Regions from separate parts of the Paraburkholderia sabiae genome, predicted to be linked through region 3. Evidence: predicted binding sites of a transcription regulator. Region 3 holds the regulator's gene; each other region holds the start of a gene.
What was found. Region 3 encodes FNR, which switches genes on or off when oxygen is low (the NO sensors DNR and NnrR bind a similar motif). Its sites were predicted from a motif close to TTGATNNNNATCAA; they were not measured.

Region 1: cyoA (ubiquinol oxidase subunit II) is a predicted target of FNR. The motif match lies at 2,569-2,582, and genes of this name have one in related genera.
Region 2: QEN71_RS41995 (hemerythrin domain-containing protein) is a predicted target of FNR. The motif match lies at 928-941, and genes of this name have one in related genera.

What each region holds. Positions count from the first base shown of each region.
Region 1 is NZ_CP125295.1:2,983,864-2,989,929, forward strand. It holds gene cyoB (cytochrome o ubiquinol oxidase subunit I) at 1-1,555, opposite strand, end outside; gene cyoA (ubiquinol oxidase subunit II) at 1,559-2,458, opposite strand; gene QEN71_RS13345 (DUF3597 domain-containing protein) at 2,785-3,183, opposite strand; gene QEN71_RS13350 (OmpA family protein) at 3,481-3,981, shown strand; gene QEN71_RS13355 (septal ring lytic transglycosylase RlpA family protein) at 4,199-4,684, shown strand; gene QEN71_RS13360 (hypothetical protein) at 4,681-5,028, shown strand; gene QEN71_RS13365 (branched-chain amino acid ABC transporter substrate-binding protein) at 5,062-6,066, opposite strand, start outside.
Region 2 is NZ_CP125297.1:474,790-480,855, reverse strand. It holds partial or broken gene QEN71_RS42005 (recombinase family protein) at 1-262, shown strand, start outside; partial or broken gene QEN71_RS42000 (AAA family ATPase) at 470-638, shown strand; gene QEN71_RS41995 (hemerythrin domain-containing protein) at 1,069-1,629, shown strand; partial or broken gene QEN71_RS41990 (IS6 family transposase) at 2,140-2,241, opposite strand; partial or broken gene QEN71_RS41985 (IS5/IS1182 family transposase) at 2,240-2,362, opposite strand; partial or broken gene QEN71_RS41980 (MFS transporter) at 2,515-3,033, shown strand; partial or broken gene QEN71_RS41975 (IS5 family transposase) at 3,309-4,108, opposite strand; partial or broken gene QEN71_RS41970 (response regulator) at 4,163-4,719, opposite strand; partial or broken gene QEN71_RS44930 (response regulator) at 4,716-6,066, opposite strand, start outside.
Region 3 is NZ_CP125296.1:1,665,050-1,671,115, reverse strand. It holds gene QEN71_RS36995 (SulP family inorganic anion transporter) at 1-649, shown strand, start outside; gene QEN71_RS36990 (PAS domain-containing sensor histidine kinase) at 672-1,772, opposite strand; gene QEN71_RS36985 (hypothetical protein) at 2,006-2,323, shown strand; gene QEN71_RS36980 (DUF3564 domain-containing protein) at 2,367-2,747, opposite strand; gene QEN71_RS36975 (Acg family FMN-binding oxidoreductase) at 2,915-3,835, opposite strand; gene fnr (fumarate/nitrate reduction transcriptional regulator Fnr) at 3,875-4,678, opposite strand; gene QEN71_RS36965 (response regulator) at 4,696-5,100, opposite strand; gene QEN71_RS36960 (response regulator) at 5,199-5,846, opposite strand; partial or broken gene QEN71_RS36955 (PAS domain-containing sensor histidine kinase) at 5,843-6,066, opposite strand, start outside.

The sequences.
Region 1 (6,066 bases), on a different replicon from region 3:
TGACCACGAACTGCGTGACCTGGCAGACCACGCCGATAGCAATCAGCGCGACGCCGATCGCGGCGACGATCATGTACGGGTGCCATGCGGGATCGTCGTAGTGATTCAGACGGCGCGTCGCGCCCATGAAGCCGAGCACGTACAGCGGCATGAACGCCACATAGAAACCCGTGAACCAGAACCAGAACGCAGCTTTGCCGAGTTTCTCGTTCAGCTTGAAACCGAACACCTTCGGGAACCAGTAGCTGACGCCCGCCAGATAGCCGAACACCACGCCGCCGATAATCGTGTTGTGGAAGTGCGCGACGAGGAACAGCGAGTTGTGCAGCACGAAGTCTGCGCCCGGAATGGCCAGCATCACGCCCGTCATGCCGCCGATCGTGAACGTGATCATGAAGCCGATCGTCCACAGCACGGGTGCGGTGATTTCGAGGCGGCCGCGATAGATCGTGAACAGCCAGTTGAAGATCTTCACGCCCGTGGGAATGGCGATGATCATCGTCGCGATGCCGAAGAACGCGTTGACGTCCGCGCCCGAGCCCATCGTGAAGAAGTGGTGCGCCCACACGAGAAACGCCAGCACCATGATCGCGCACGATGCGTACACCATCGTCTTGTAGCCGAATAGCGGCTTCTTCGCGAATGTCGAGATCACTTCCGAATAGATGCCGAACGCGGGCAGAACCAGGATGTAGACCTCGGGATGGCCCCAGGCCCAGATCAGGTTCAGATACAGCATCGCGTTGCCGCCCGCTTCGTTCGTGAAGAAGTGCATGTCCGCGTAACGGTCGAAGCCCAGCAGCGCCAGCGCGATCGTCAGGATCGGGAATGTCGCCATGATCAGCACGTTCGAGCACAGCGCCGTCCAGGTGAACACGGGCATCTTCATCAGCGACATGCCGGGCGCGCGCATCTTCACGATCGTGACGAAGAAGTTGATCGCCGTGATCAGCGTGCCGACACCGGACAGCTCCAGCGCCCAGATGTAGTAATCGACGCCCACGCCCGGACTGAATTGCAGTTCCGACAGCGGCGGATACGCAAGCCAGCCGACCTGCGCGAACTCGCCGATCACCAGCGAAATGTTCATCAGGATCGCGCTGATCGCCGTCATCCAGAACGACAGCGAATTCAGGAACGGGAACGCAACGTCGCGTGCGCCGATCTGCAGCGGCACGACGATATTGAACAGACCGACCATCAGCGCCATCGCCATGAAGAAGATCATGATGACGCCGTGCGCCGTGAAGATCTGGTCGTAGTGATGCGGCGGCAGATAGCCGGCTGCGCCGCCGCTCGCGAGCGCGAGTTGCAGGCGCATCATCACGGCGTCGGCGAAACCGCGCAGCAGCATCAGCACGGCAACGACGATATACATCACGCCGATTCGCTTGTGATCGACGCTCGTGAGCCATTCGGTCCACAGCCAGCGCCACTTGTGCGCGCGCGTGAGAAACACGGCGACGGCCAGAACGATCAGCCCCATGAGCGCGCCCGCGCCCATGATGATCGGCTGATCGAACGGAATCGCCTCCAGAGTCAGTTTGCCGAACATGCGTTACTCCTTCGAAGCGTTCGTGCTGCAGTTGGCGTCACGGAAATCGACGACATGCCCGCTGTTGTATTTCGCAATGACGTTGTGGAACAGCTTCGGATCCACCGACGAGAAATAGCGCACCGGGTTCTTCTCGCTCGGTTTGGCAACGGCGTAGTAGCCATCCATGTCGAGCCGGTCCGACGACGCCTTGGCCTTCTGCACCCAGCCGTCGAAATCGGCCTGGCTCACGGCGAGCGTGCGGAACTTCATGTCCGAGAAGCCCTTGCCGCTGAAATTCGCCGACACGCCCGCGTAGTCGCCCGCGTGATCCGCGATCAGGTGCACGCGCGTCTGCATGCCCGCCATCGCGTAGACCTGCGTGCCAAGCTGCGGGATGAAGAACGAGTTCATCACCGAGTCCGACGTGATGTGGAAATTGACGGGCGTGCCGACGGGCATCGCCAGCTGGTTCACCGACGCAATACCGAGATCGGGATAGATGAAGAGCCACTTCCAGTCGAGCGCGACGACTTCGACGTCGATCGGCTTCACGTTCGATTCGAGCGGCTTGTACGGGTCGAGCTCGTGCGTGGTGCGCCACGTCAGGATGCCGAGGAACAGGATGATCAGCGCGGGGATCGTCCACACGACCACTTCGATCGCGGTGGAATGCGCCCACTTCGGCGCGTAGACGGCGCTTTTGTTCGACGCGCGATATCGCCACGCGAAGAACAACGTCAACAGGATGACGGGGACGACGACGATCAGCATCGTCCACGTCGCCGTCGCAATCAGCGATTTCTCGGCGACGCCGACACTGCCTTTCGGGTCGAGCACTTCGAGTTGACATCCCGCAAGACACGCCGTCAGACCGACGCTGACGGGTACGAGGCAACCTCTTAAGGTTTTTCTGGCTAACATGTTTGCCCAATAATCGATGAACCACGCTGAACACGTGTGGGGTTTGCGAGGCAAAAAGCACACAGGTCCTATGTGCCCGGCGATTCTAGGGACGCGCAGCGTTTGAAATCCTGACCTCAATCAAGGATGCCGACAGAAACGCTGCGGAAAGACGTGCGACGCGTTGTCACACGATGACGGAAGGTGGAGTGATCCCTGTCGATTCAGAGGTGTATGCGCCGACAGATCGCTTCGGATTGTCTGTCGGCGTGAACCGGGTACGGCGCGCATCTGGCAGCCGCCCGGGCGACGGCCATGCCCGGGCAGTTCGTGCGCATTGCGTCGCTTCAGTTCGCGAGATCGGCGGGCAGCTTGCCGCCGTTCGCAGCGAGCGCCGTCATCAGCTGTTTGTGCAGCCAGATGTTCATCGACGCCGAATCGTTCGTGTCGCCGCCGTACTTCAACTCGCCTGCCAGCTGCTTGCGATGCTCGAGGCTGCTGTCCACGTCGAGCAGCTTCATCAGATCGACGATCGAGCGGCGCCAGTCGAGTTGCTGCGGATTCGCCGCCGCCAGCTGGTCCATCACGGCTGCGACATCGACGTCCGCCAGCGCGGCCGACACAGGTGCAACAGGCGCGCTTGCCGAAGCGTCCACGGGCGTGGGCGCGACGGGCTCGGCGGCCAGCGTCCCGGCCGGCTTCGCCTTGCCGAAAATCTTGCTGACGATGGTTCCAAAGATGCTCATGATGCAGATCCTTCTTATGAAGTGGTTGGAAGTGATTGCGCAACGTCCCTTGTATTCCGACCTTCCTGAATCGCGGCGACGTTGCCTGCGACTAACGCCATTTCATCCGAACCGTTGACCATTGCGCGCAAAAACGTCGCAAGTTTCACGCTTGTTTGCACTCCGGCGCATCTACGCGACACCTTCGCGTTAAAAAATGAAAACTTTTTGCATGCCTGATCAATTTCCATTTTGATTCGGCAAGAATCGTGGCTCGAAGCAGTTCTCTCCCGTTTTTCCAACAACGAGACCACAACCATGAAAAAACTGTTGACCATCGCGGCCTGCACTATCTCCCTGTCGATGCTCGCCGCGTGCGCCGGCCTGGATCGGAGCAAGGAAGAAGCACTGAACCGGCAAGCCGGTATCGAAGTCACGCAGACGAAGGAAGGCGTGCAGGTTCGTCTGCCCGAAAAAGTCCTGTTCAACTTCAACGAGTCGAGCTTGCGCGCCGACGCCACGCCAGCCATTTCGCGCGTGGTCGTTGTGCTGAGCCGCACGCAGAAACCGATGATTGTCGAAGGTCATACGGACAACGTCGGCACGCGCGAATACAACCAGCATCTGTCCGAAGCGCGCGCGAAGTCAGTCGAAGACGAACTCGAGCGCCGTGGCATCGGCGCGTCGCGCATGACGCTGAAGGGCTATGCGTTCGATCGTCCCGTCGCGGACAACGATTCGCCTGAAGGCCGCGCGCGCAATCGCCGCACGGAGATCGTCGTGAAGGGCGAGTCGCTCGAAGCGGTGCTGGGCAAGTAACGTCCGTCAGGCTCACGCACGTGTCGCGGTGCTGTTGCGGCGCGTGCATTGCACCGATCCCATAGCGTCGAATGCGTAAAGATTTGCCAGGAATCCCGCGCGCTTGCGCTAGACCGTCAACGCAAAAATATTGAGACCGTTGAAACCGGCTTCTCTTGCCGGTTCATCGTCTATCGTGTCCTCATTGCGTATCGTCGGAATACTAGGAATTTTTGGATTGTTTGCCGGTTGTGCGCAGATTCCGCCCGAACATCAGGCATCGAATGTGATCGGACCCGTAACGACACAGACGACGCTCGCCGTCACCGACAGCGTCTCGGACAACACAAGTCTTCCATCTGAAGCGATCGCGTCCCGTCCGATAAACGGCGCACTCCAGACGGGCTACGCATCATGGTATGCGCGAAAATTCCAGGGACGCCGCACCGCAAGTGGCGAACACTACGACAGCCGATTGTTGACGGCTGCACATCGTACGCTGCCGCTCGGCAGTTACGTGCGCGTGACTTCCTTGACGACGGAGAAATCGATCGTGGTGCGCATCAACGATCGCGGTCCGTTCGTCAAAGGTCGCATCATCGATCTGTCTTATGCGGCCGCTAGCGCATTAGGCCTGCCCCGTATGGCGTCGATGCAAGTGCAGATTCAAAGCATCGAGAAGCCGGCGAACAAGCGCGTGACATCCGACGGGTCGGAATCTTGATCCGAACCGTGATTGCGACGTGTATCGTCGCGCTGGGCGTTTCCGGCGCGTTCGCGGCGCGATTGAGCAAGGAGACGCGCGGTGCCGCGCTTCTTTCGCCCCGCGCGGTGATCAAGCCGATCACGCGTCCGCTCGCCACGATGAAAGCGCAAGCCAGGAGCGCCCCACCTCGGCGCAAAACTCGCCGCAAGAACAAAACAACCCGCCGCCCCGACATCTTCTACCGCTGGTCGGCCGATCAGTTGATGCTGGGTGGCGTCAATCCGTCGCGAATCGGCAAAAGTGCGGACGACGCCATCGGGAAAGCGGCAAGCGAAAGCGCGGCCTCTCCGATTCCGAAATAGAAAGCCGCGCGACTCAGGCGCGTTCAGATCCGCTCAGGTCGATGCGCCACCGTACTTCACGACATCAAGAAGCGTCTTCTTTTTGTCCTGGTAGTGATAGAGCGTAATCGCGCCTTCCTTCATGTCGCCGTGCGCATCGAAGGCGATACGTCCGATCACGCCGTTGTAGTCGGTTGCGGGTAGCGCGGCGAGCACCTTCGCGGCGTCCGTCGTGTTGGCGCGTCGCATTGCATCGGCGATCACATAGACGGCGTCGTAGGCAAACGGGGCGTTGAAGAGAATCGGACCGTTGAAACGCGCTTCGAAGCGCTTCTGAAACTCCGCGCCCTTCGGCATACGGGAAACCGCAAGACTCGCTTCGGAACATATGAGATTGTTCACCGCGTCGCCAGCAAGCTCGGCCACTTTCTCAGTACATGCGCCATCGCCGCTCAGAACCTTCGCATTCAATCCAAGCGCAGCCGCTTGACGAATGAACGGCCCGACCGTCGAATCCATGCCGCCGAACATGATCACATCGGGATGCGCGCTCTTGATACTGGTGAGGATCGCGCGGAAATCGGCGGCTTTGTCGTTTGTGGCCTCGCGGGAAACGATGCGCGCACCGCCCGCTTGCGCCGCCTTCGCGAACTCGTCGGCGAGACCCTTGCCGTAGGCCGTCGCATCGTCGACGACGGCAATCGTCTTCGCGCCCAGCGATTTGAGCGCATAGCCGCCGAGCGCCGGGCCCTGCTGCGCGTCGGTTGCGACCACGCGGTACGCGCTCTTGTAGCCCTGCTTCGTGTAGTCCGGATTGGTCGACGACGGCGAAATTTCCGCGATGTTCGCGTCGTTATAAATGCGCGATGCGGGAATCGACACACCCGAGTTCAGATGGCCGATCACGGCAACGACATGTTCGTCGACGAACTTCTGCGCGATCTGCGTGCCCGTCTTCGGATCCGCCGCGTCGTCCTCGCCGTCCAGTTCGAGCCGCACCTTGTGCCCGCCGATCACGAGCCCTGTCCTGTTGATATCTTCGACGGCGAGACGCGCGCC
Region 2 (6,066 bases), on a different replicon from region 3:
TCCAGTTTCCAAGACCGACCGACGGCAGGACGCTGACGCAATTCGATTGGACGCTATACGTTATCGCAACGTCATATCAGTGCTTAGGAATGCCTTATACGCCGGAGCTTATGCCTATGGCAAGAGTGGCAGCCAGACGACCATCGTAGATGGCCGTGCACACAAGACGTACAGGCATCGAAAGCCGTTTGATCAATGGGAGGTTTTGCTCAAAGAGCACCACGAAGGTTACATCGACTGGGGGGCGTTCGAACGCAACCAGACGCGAACCGGTGGCGCAGTTCATCTGTTACGTCGCGCGCAGAATGAGGAGCGGTATCTCGCGCTATTCGAGGTTAGACAGGTAAGCTCCGTCGCGGGATCGGTAATATGACGCGGGAACCGCGCTCCAAAACATACGTCAGACGACCAAAGGCCGACCGGGTGCGAAGCTCACCACCCTGATGCACATCTAGGCGGGCAATTGATCTCGCACGCGCTGCTGTCCGACTCCGGGCTTGAACTTCCGCGACAGGCCTCACGAGGGTTGCCACGGCAGGCGGTCCGCATCCTGCGCACCGCCATGCAGCCGGCCGTACCGAAGGCGCTGAACCCATATCCCCGACGAACTGCTGCAACAGGACATTGAGGAGTTCTGATGAACGTGTAATCCAGACGTACGAAGGCCCGAAACCGGCAAGCGGATTACATACCGCGTACGCCAACGCTGCCCGAACTCTCCGACGAAGCGGCCGAGCAGATCCAGCACCTGCTCTCGGAATGGTTCCTGTGTTTCAGCGCGGAGTATACGTGAGCCGATCCGGCGCTACTACGAACCGTGATCGTGCCTCCGTGGACCGCGACAACCATGTTGACTGGCGTGCTGCTTGACGCTGCCCCAAGCCGTCCGTGCCGCGAGCGATCACTGCCTATCAATACCACAGTGTATTGATCTGTGTCAGTCCTTCTTGGCGGTGCACCTGGTAACATTTCGATTGTACCGGTCGCGCTGCGGCACTATCGATCACGCCGACAAGGGCGCATTCACCGTTTGGTTAAGACAGTCTGTACCTGACCATGGAGCATGTCATGACAGACTCACTTTCTGTATGGCACACCGAGCACGTTAGTTTTTCCCGGCTGCTCGATCTTCTCGAAGAACAGCTGGCTGTGCTCCGTCGGGGCGAGAGTCCGAATTACGGGCTTATGAACGACATCCTTTACTACATGCGTAATTTTTCCGATCGTATTCATCATCCGCGCGAGGATGTCGCGTACGCTCGGCTTGCCAAACACGATCCCGGGATTCAAGTCGTCGTGAATCGAGTCCTTCAGGAGCATCGCGTGGTTTCCGCGGCCGGCGATGAACTCCTAAATCGCATCAATGAAGCCGCTGGAGATGTCATCATCTCCCGCACGGCTCTGGAGGCGGCCACGGCCACGTACCTTGTGTACCAACGTCACCACATTTCTACTGAAGAGCGAGATTTGATGCCTCGCGCCGCGCAGGTGTTGACGGAACAGGACTGGGCAGCGGTCGATGCCGTCGTTTCTGCTAGCCCCGATCCGCGTTTTGGAGAAAAGGTGCTTGAGCGTTTGGAGGCGCTTCGCAAACAGATCGCAGTAGATGCGCGGATGCAATACACATGAGCCCAGCCGCCGGTCGCTCCTTGCGCAACTCGTACTGCAGGCAACCGGTTAATGGCTCTCCTTTCGCACATTCTGCCATCGTGGAACGGTCACGCATACGTGATGGCCGATCGATGATCGGCAGGAGTCCATTCATTCTGACATGATGGCCGTCGTGAACGCTTGACGAACTATTCACCTGCCGAAGATCGAAAGTCGAGACGAGACCTCGTCGCCCGACATTATTTGCCACACACGATATTGTTACGGTGCGGCGAACTGGGAACGTTGCAAAGCAGACTTGGGGTCGCGAACCCAATGAGCCGGGCACGAACCAGTAACCCCAATACTCGGGTGTCGTCGTGCAGAAGTCAAATGCACCGGCAACCAACTCAGTGGGAATCAGGCAAAGAGGGTTGCCTCCATTGACACTCAGGGCCCCGGCAGCCTGAAAACCAACTGGCTCTTTCGCAAACAAGAAGATGAGAAAGCTCTGAGACTAAAATAGGATCCTACGTAACTAGCGAGTGGGAACTGCTCTGCGGCGGTTCTGCCTATATCACGTGTTGCAGCTGCCCCCTTGCAGCCCATATGCATCAGTTCGATGCCGACAAGAACGATGCGCGCACACTTAACTAAATGATGTTTGAAGCTTTCGCCAGCATATGATGCAGCAGGCCAGCTTCATGAAAGCTTCATGGATGAAAGCGAAGCGTTCGAAGCGCATGCGCAAGCGTCGGAAGTTGTGAAGCCAGACGACAATCAAACGGCTGGTCTGAGCCCTATCGACGAGCAAGATCTATTGACAGTAATTAGACGACGAGCGCAAGCGTCTAAGAATCGACACAATGACGGCAAACCGACATCTCGCAACCCGACATTGTCAGATGTTCGACATAGCGAAAGATGAGTGCCTTTGAGTCAGGCCTCATAACTTGCGCGTCCGCTTTGGGTGCCGTGTTCACACGCACGGTTGCCACACGCGTACTGAAACGCTACGGCTTCCGTTCTGTGCTGGTGGTGAATGCCGCGCTCTCGGGCGTGTCGGTCGCAGCTCACGGATTTTTTTTCCCGTGCACGCCAACGTGGGTCATCTGGGTAGTTGTGCTCGTTGGCGGCTTCTTTCCGCCGCTGCAATTAACGACCCTCAACTCGTTAACCTATGCAGAAGTCGCGAGTCGCGACGTTGGACGGGCAACGAGCCTCGGCAGTGCTGTGCACCGGATGTCGCTCGGTCTAAGCGTGACGATCGGCGGCATCATGCTGCAGATTTCCCACCTAGCGAACGGGCACGCGTCTATCATGTGGTCGGATTTCTGGCCCGCGTTTCTGCTGGTGAGCTTGTGCTCGCTGGGGTCGATTCCCGTCACGCTGCGCTTGCCGCGTCGCGCAGGAGAGGAAATTACACGCGCCAGCCGTATCTGATCTTCAAACGAATTCTTCGCCGCCCGTTGAATCGCACACTTCACGATAACCACTGGTGAAATGGGTCGCGCAGGTGGCTCGCGTATTGCTAGCAAGCCTGATGAAATCCTGTCGCGGCCCGCTGTAATAGATTCGGCCGCCCCTGCAGATGCTCTCGATACTCACTTATTCCTGCATTCCGCGGCATCCCGCTCCCCGACAATCAACCCGCGCCGGATCGCGCACCGGATCACCTCAGAATTGTTGGAAAACCCGAGTTTCTGCATTAGACCGTGTTATGAACTTCGAAGTACTGGCACTGCATGCACGAGCATAAGCATGGCAAAGACAACGAAATGAAGCCCAGCCAATGTTTCAGGTAATCTCTCATAGTCGCGCGCGAGGCGGCGAAAACGGTTGAGCCAGCCGAAGCTGCGCTCGACCACCCAGCGCCGGGGCAGCAGCACGAAGCCTTTTTCGCTTCCTGCAGTTTGATGACCTGCAGCTCAATGCCCTCATTGCGTGCAGCCTGAGCAGCATCTTCACCTGTGTAGCCCTGATCTGCGAAGGCCACCTTGACCGTCTCTCCCGTAATGTCCTGCACCTGACGCGCGAGTTCGCCTACCTGCGCGCGCTCCTGTTCATTCGCCGGTGTCACATGTACCGCAAGCAAATGTCCCAGCGTGTCGACCGCGATATGGACTTTGCTGCCACGCTTGCGTTTGTAGCCGTCATAGCCCGCACGTGGACCACTCTCGCAAGTGGATTGCATCGTCCGCCCATCCAGAATCACGGCGCTGGGCTGGCCCTGCCGACCTTGCGCAACACGGATGATCGGGCGTAAATCGCAGACCATGTTCTCAAAACAACCTGCCTGCAGCCACCGCTGGGTCTGCTGGTACACCAGCTCCCACGCAGGAAAGTTGTTGGGCATCATTCTCCACGGCGCACCGGCACGCACGATCCAGCGTAACGCGTTGAACGTTTCGCGCAGTTCGTATTTGCGCTGCGGGGCCGCTTCATCCATCAATGTCAGATACGACGCCACGAAACTCCACTCTTCGTCGGACACGTCTGTTGGGTAAGGCCTGCGCATTTCTTTTGTCATGCGCCCAGGATACCAGGTTATACAAAAAGTCATAACACCGTCTAGGCGCGTCTTGTATGTACTGATCGTTTTCGCGCTGAGCGAGCACGTGTCGGCGATTTCGTTGATGCTCCGGCCCGCCGCGAGCATCTGCAGCACCTGAAATTCGCCGATCCGACAGCACTTCGTGCGGCGGCACGTCGCCGCGCTGTGTTTCGAAGACCATGGCATCGACGAGTTTCGGATCGATGAAGCGGCCGCCGTCCGCGAGCTTGCGGATCGCCGCGAGCAGCACGTCCGGGCCGCTGTCCTTGGTCAGATAGCCCGTCGCGCCCGCGCGCAATGCGCGCGACGCCACCTGCGCCTCGTCGTGAATGCTCAGCACGAGTACGGGTAGCGAAGGCTGCTCTGCCCGTACTCGACGGATCAGGTCGACGCCGCTGATGCCGGGCATCGTCATGTCGAACAGCAGCAGATCTGACGCAACTGCGCAGCCTGTCGATCACTTCTGTCCGTTGCACCGCTTCCGCCGCGACGACGATATCGCTTGTGGTTGCGATGATCTGCCTGAGGCCGCCACGGACGATCGCATGATCGTCTGCAATGAGTATCCTGATCATGTTCGAGGTCCGCCATCGAGCGGACGTGAATCGAAACCGTGGTGCCCGCGCCCGGCGCGCTGCCGATCAAAAGCGATCCGCCGATCAGCCGCGCGCGCCCGTTCATGCCGAGCAGTTCATATGAATAGTTGCGCCCCACCACTTGCGGATCGAAGCCGCGGCCGTCGTCACGCATCTGCAATTCGAACTTCTCCGCCGTCGAGTTCAGTGTCATGTCCGCGCGCGCCGCGTCGGCATGCCCTGCGACATTCGTCAGGGACGCCTGCACGATGCGGAACACGGCCGTTGCGTGCGCATCCGGGAGCGCAGGCTCGCCACCGACGATGCGCAACTCGCAAGGAATCGGATTGCGGCGGTTGAACTCGTCGACCAGCCATTCGAGCGCCGATACGATGCCGAAATTCAGTGCAGCCGGCCGCAAATGACTCGCGACGTTGCGTACCATCGAGATCGTGCCGTCGACCAGTTCACGCGTGTCATCGGCTTTTTTCGTTGCTTCGCGATCGCGCATCAGGCGCATCTTGAGCACCGACACGTCCATTTTGAGCGCCCGTCAGCAACTGGCCAAGCTCGTCGTGAATCTCAATCGATGCGCTTTCTCTCCTCTTCGCGGATCGCCTCCATGTACGCGGACAGCTCGCGCTGCTGCTCGCGTGATCCGTCGAGTTCCTGTTCCATCTGCTTGCGCCCGGTGATGTCGTTAAGGCCAACATAGATCGCGGGAGAATCGTCGTAGGTCGCGACGCGCGCCGTCGCCATCGCCCAGAACCGCGTGCCGTCGGGGCGCCGGAACCGCACCTCCGCATTGCGCAGGCTGCGCTCTGTCCTCAGATGCTGGATCAGATGGTCGCGCGCGCCTTGATCGGCGTAAAAATCCGCGATATTGGCCGGACATGCCTTCGTCCATGCCGAAGAGTTCGCGCAGCGGCGCGTTCGTGTAAAGGATGTGTCCGTCCGGCATCGACGTGATGCACAACCGCACCGGACTGGTTTCGACGATTGCGCGAAGGCGCGCGCCAGTTCTTCGGTGCGCGACGCGACGCGCCGTTCGAGGTCATCGCGCGCCTGCGATAGTGCAGCCTCCGTTTCCTTGCGCACGGCCACTTCGGCGAGCAGTCGCCGGTTCTGTGCGAGAAGCTGCTTGTGCATGGCGCGCAGCTCAAGATGCACGCCGACGCGCGCCAGCGTCTCGTCGACGCGCAACGGCTTGGTCACGTAGTCGACCCCGCCCGCCGAAAAGCCCGCGACGCGATCCTCGTTGCCTGTCAGCGAGGTCATGAAGATCACGGCGATATCGCGCGTGCGTTCGTCGCGCTTCGGACGGCGACCCGTCTCGAAGCCGTCGAT
Region 3 (6,066 bases):
GCTCGGCGCCGTGGTCGTCGCGGCGGGACTCGTGCTGTTCGAAATACGCGACGTGTTCCGGCTGCTGCGCCTGCGTCGCAGCGAATTCCTGCAGTCGATGGCGTGCTTTGCGGGCGTCGCGCTGATCGGGCCGATTCAGGGCATTTTCATCGCCGTCGGACTCGCGCTGATGGCCTTCGTGTGGCGCGCGTGGCGGCCGTATGACGCCGTGCTCGGCCGCGTGTCGGGACGCAAGGGCTATCACGACATCACGCGGCATCCGGAGGCGCGGACGATTCCCGGCCTGGTGCTGTATCGCTGGGACGCGCCGCTCTTCTTCGCCAACGCGGACATTTTCCGCGACCACGTTCAGCATGCGATCGAAACAGCCGCCACGCCCGCCCGGTGGGTCGTCGTCGCAGCCGAACCGATCACGGACGTCGACGTCACGGCGAGCGACATTCTGCGCGACTTTCATGCGAGCCTGCGCGAGCGGCAGATCGAACTGTGTTTCGCCGAGATGAAGGGACCAGTGAAGGACATCCTGCGGCGCTATGGCCTGTTCGACGTCATGGGCGAAGAGCGTTTCTTCCCGACGATCGGCGTCGCCGTCGACGCGTATCTGGAGCAGCACGACGTCGAGTGGCGCGACTGGGAAGACGAAGGTTAGCTGCCGCTAAAAGGCCGCCGGGTCATTGCACGGCCGCAAAGGGCACGCGAATCGAAATACGAAAGCCCGCACCCGGCGAACTGATATACGACACGGTGCCGTGCAACTGCCTGACGCGCTCGCGGATGCCGAGCAGCCCGAACGACGTGCTGCCCGACGACGAACCGGACTTCGCGCCCACGCCGTTGTCCTCGATTTCCAGCGACAGCCGGTCGCCTTCGTGCGCCAGTTCGATGCGCACGCGGCTCGCTGCCGCGTGGCGCGCGACGTTGGTCAGCGCTTCCTGAACGATGCGAAACAGCGTGGTCGAGGCGAACTCGTTGAACTGCGGCTCGTCCGCGTCGACGTGGACCGTCGCGGCGACGCCGTAGCGCTTCGTGAAGTCTTCGGCGAGCCATTCGAGCGCGGCCGTCAAGCCGAGATCGTCGAGCAGCGGCGGACGCAGGTCGGCGGCGATACGGCGCAGCGACATCGCCATCGCGTCGATTTCCGTTTGCAGCGCGTGGGTCTGCTCGACGAGAGGCGCGGTTTCGTCCTTCGCCGCGAGGGTCGCTTCGATCAGCGCGACGCTCATTTTCAGCGCGGTGAGTTGCTGTCCGAGGTCGTCGTGCAATTCGCGCGCGATGCGCTTCTGTTCGTTTTCGCGCGTGATCTGCACTTGCGCCGACACTTCCGTGGCGCGTTCGAGTTCCGTGAGACGCATGCGATCGGTCATGTCGCGCGTCACCTTGGCGAAGCCGAGCAACGCGCCGTTCGCATCGCGCACGGCCGAAATCGTGACGTTGGCCCAGAAACGCGAACCGTCGCGCCGCACGCGCCAGCCTTCGTCTTCGACGCGTCCGGCGGCGGTGGCGATCTCCAGTTCGCGCGCTGGCTTGCCGGCGGCGATGTCTTCTTCCGTATAGAACGTCGAGAAGTGGCGGCCGATGATCTCGTCGTGCGTATAGCCCTTGATCCGCTCCGCGCCCGGATTCCAGCTCGAAACCTTGCCGTCGGCGTCGAGCATGAAGATCGCGTAATCCTGCACGGCGTCGATCAGCAGCACATAGCGGTCTTCGAGCGGGACATCCGACACGGATGCCGCTCTGGCGATGCAGGACGGCTCGTTCTTCGGCGCGGCCATTGCGGCTCCCGGCAGTGTTGATACAGACGACGCTTCGCGTATTCGAAGCTGAGTTATATCAGTTCGCCAACGCTTGATCCAGTTCGCGAACCGGGCCGAAGTGCGTTGACCTGTATCAATCGGGGCGGCGCGTGCGCCGCTACGCTGGTGATAAGTACCTGCGAGCACTGCGCTGACCTGCGCAATGAAAAGGTTCGCGCATCGAATGAAGAATGGATCGACGGGAGGCGATGATGGGCATCGGCATGCAGATTGTGTATCTCGGCTGCAGCGCGACGGCGCCGCTCGAAGCCGAAGCGGCGATGCAGCTCGTGCGTCTGCAACGGTTCGGCGCGCGGCTGTCGAACTGTCGACTGGCGATCGAAGCACTGTGTCTGCGTTCGGGCAAGCCGCTTTACGACGTGCGTCTCGATCGCGTCACGGCGACGCACGAGTTCGAGCCGATCGGCCGCTATGCGGCGGAAAATGCGGAAGAGGCCGTGCGCTGCGCATTCGACGCCGCTGAGCACACGCTGCAACAGGCGATGTTTGCATCGACGCGGCGGCGTTGATCGAAACGGATCGCCGCGTCTGCCTGAAGCAATGCAGCAGGCGTCACACTTCGTCGTCCGCAAAGACGCCGTGTTCCGGCTCCGTGTCGGTTTCGTCGATCCATTGCACATGCCATTGCCCCGCGACGGGCGCGCGGTCCGCATGCCGATACCACAGCACATCGCCCGATTCGCCTTCGAACGGTCCTTGCCGCGACAGCAGATCGAGACCCGCCAGTTCGCAGTAGACGTGTTCGTCTTCAGCGTCTGAAGCGCCGAGGATGCGCGTGCATTGCTTCGTGAGGGCCAGCTTGCCCCATTCGGGCAGATCGATGGCCGCATGTCCTTCGCGCGACCATTTGCGCGCGTCGCGATCGAGCCAGAGGATCGCATAGACAGCGGGATCGGCGCATTCGAACGTATCGAGGTGAAGAGTGATTCTCATCGACGGCTCCTTGTCGGGTACACGGGCAACGGCATGATGCGCACGAGGCGGCGCGATGCATGCCGGCGTAGATCGCACTTTCAATCTATCGCGTGTCCGTCGCCGGAAATTGAGGCACGTCAATGACGGCCGACGTCCCCCTGCGTCAAAGCGCAGCAGCCGTGGACTCAGGAGAGCACATCGGAAAGCGGACGCCGCGGCGCATGGTCGGCCTGCGGCCCGCGTCCGACGCGCAACAGCAGTTGCGGCGTCGCGTCGAGATGCAGCAGGCCGCAGATCTGCACGCGCAACGTGCTGATCTCGATCGGCTGATTGAGGTAAGAGGCCGTCAAACCTTCGCCCGCGGCGACCAGCAGCATGCGTTCGAGCGCCTGACCGGCGGCGAGCCATGCTTCACGGTCGTTGCGCGCGGTCGCAATGCCGACGATCAGCGGCGATCCGTCGACCAGATGCCGGTGCGTCGCAGGGATACCCGCGCCCGCATCGAACACGCGGACCACGGCTGACACGAGCGGCACCGCGAAATCGAGCAGACCGTCGACGGCTGCGCCATACATCGGCATGCCGTCGTCGCGGCGGCGCGGATGAATCCATGCCGCGAGTTCGCGTCTGAAGCGCGGGTCGGCGAACTGGATATGGTCCGCTTCCGCGACCAGATGCGCGACGGCCTGTCGATCAGCGCGCTCATGCAGGCAGCTGACCAGCGCGCCTTCCGCCTCGCACGCGTCGATCATTGCACGCTGTACGGCAGCGGAAATGGGCTCGTCGGCAAACGGCGCGCGCGTCGTCACGCGCTTCGTGATCGCGCCGAACAGCGGTGCGAGGGCCATGTCGCGATGACCGTGACGCGACACCATCAGCAGCGCGACGACGTCGGGATCCGCTTCCGATGGAAACAGCGTGATCGAGTAGGAGAGCCCGAAATAGCTGAGCGCGTCGACGAGAAAGCGCCATGGCTGCGCATTGTGATTGGACGGCGCGAGCACCGCGTATTGAAGCGCGAAGCGCAGTTGCTCGGACAGCGGGGCGGCATGATCGAAATGCGCTTCGTCGATCTGCCAGGCCGAATGCGGAGTAGCGTGCACCATCGGGGCGTCCTCCGGGCGAAGCATGTGTTAGAAGCGCTCTTAGACGCGCGCGAGTCCTTCGGCGTCGACGATACGGATCGTTTTGCCGTTCGCGTCCACGAGCCGCTCGCGCTGGAACTTCGAGAACATGCGGCTGACGGTTTCGAGCTTCATCCCGAGATAGCAGCCGATTTCCTCGCGGGTCATGCGCAGATGAAATTCGGCGGCCGAGAAACCGCGCGCCTTGAAACGCCGCGACAGGTTCAGCAGAAAGGTCGCCACGCGCTGTTCCGCCGACATCGTGCCGAGCAGCATCATCTGGCTCGATTCGCGGACGATCTCGCTGCTCATCATCTGATAGATGTGATGCTGCATCGGCTTCATCTCGCGGCAGATCACTTCGAGTTGCGCAAATGGAATGATGCAGACGGCGCTGTCTTCGAGCGCGATCGCATCGCAGCTATGCTGGCCCGCGCCGACGCCGTCGAGCCCGAGCGCCTCGCCGGCAATCTGGAAGCCCGTCACGTGCTCGCGTCCATCGCGATGCATCACGACCGTCTTGAACGAGCCCGCGCGCACCGCGTAAATGCTGTGGAACGCATCGCCCGCGCGATACAGCGTGTCGCCGCGTTTGACCGACCGCGTCGCGCAGATGATCGCATCGAGCCGCGCCAGTTCGGCGGCGCTCAGTTCGGCGGGCATGCACAGCGCGCGCATCGCGCATGTCGAGCAGCGCGACGCGCGCTGCGGCGTCTTGTCGGCGCGTGCTACGGGATGGATCGGGATGACGGTTGCCGCGCGCACGGTCGGACTCGTGGCGGCGACGTCGGTGTCGAGATCGCGGTCGAGGTCGGTGGCAAGCATGAGTGGCTCCTGTTCATTCACGGGCGCGCGGCGCGCGCGCGTGCGATGCCTGCGACCGTGTGGCAGGCCGCATCGAATTCAGATGTCTTGTCGAAGAAGAAATCGGCGCCCGCTGCCTCGCAGGCAGCACGGAACGCGCGCGCCGTGTGGTTCGTCAGCACGATCTTGATGATGGCGGGATGGCTGCGCGACAGCGCCTGGATCAGTTCGAGGCTGGTCCCATCGGCGAGGCGCAGGTCGAGCACGACGATGTCCGCGTCGCTGGCAAGAATGCCTTCCAGCGCGGCGTCGCCGTCTTCGGCCTCGCCGGCGATTTCGACGCCCGCGATCGCGCCGAGCAGACGCGCGAGGCGGCGTCTGACTTCGACGGCGGCATCGACGAGATAGACCTTCGAAGCAATGGCTGACACGGCGGTATCCATGTCTACCAGTATCGACGGCCTTATCTCAAAAAAGTATCGGAGATGCTTGAAGCGGGCCCAGGAACTTAGGCAGTAGCTATAGGAATATTCCTACCCCGTCAGAGATCGGCTTCGTCGTCGATCAGCTTGTGGCGGATCGCATAGCGCACGAGCCCGTTTTCGTTCGGCATCTGCATTTTTTCGAGGATGCGGGTCTTGTGCGTGCTGACGGTTTTGACGCTCAGGGAGAGTTCGTGGGCAATTTCGGTGATCGTCTGACCGCCGACGATCCGCCGGAACACGTCGAATTCGCGGTCCGACAGACGTTGATGCGGCAAGGCTTCGGCGGGTTCGTTCAGGTTCTGCGCGAAGCGCTCGGCCATCGCGAGACTGACATAGACGCCGCCCGCCGCCACCTTTGTCACGGCGCCGACCAGTTCGGCGCTCGCGCTTTCCTTTGTCATGTAGCCGGACGCGCCGGCCTTGAAAGCGCGCACCGCGTATTGCTGCTCGGCATGCATGGTCAGCACGAGAATGCGCAGCGCGGGCTTTTCGTCCTTGATCTGCCGGATCAGGTCGATGCCGTTGCGGCCGGGCATCGACAGGTCGAGCACCAGCACGTGCGCGTCGGTGGCGCGGACCAGCGCAACGGTGGTCGCGCTGTCGCAGGCCTCGCCCGCCACCTCGAATCCGCTCGCGGATTGCAGGATGTGGCGCAGCCCGTCGCGTACGAGCGTGTGGTCGTCGGCAAGCAAAACCTTGATCATGGATGCGTGTGTTCCTGTTGCACGGCCTGCAAGGGAAAAGTGACCGTCAGTGCAAAGCCTTCGTTCGCGGCCGTATCGATCTGCACGGCGCCGCCCAGCATATGGGCCCGTTCGCGCACGCCGATCAGCCCGAACGACTTGTCTTCGGCCGGGCCCGCGCCCGCGTGCGGATCGGCGGCACCACGGCCATTATCCGCGATGCGCAGCACGTAGTGCTGGC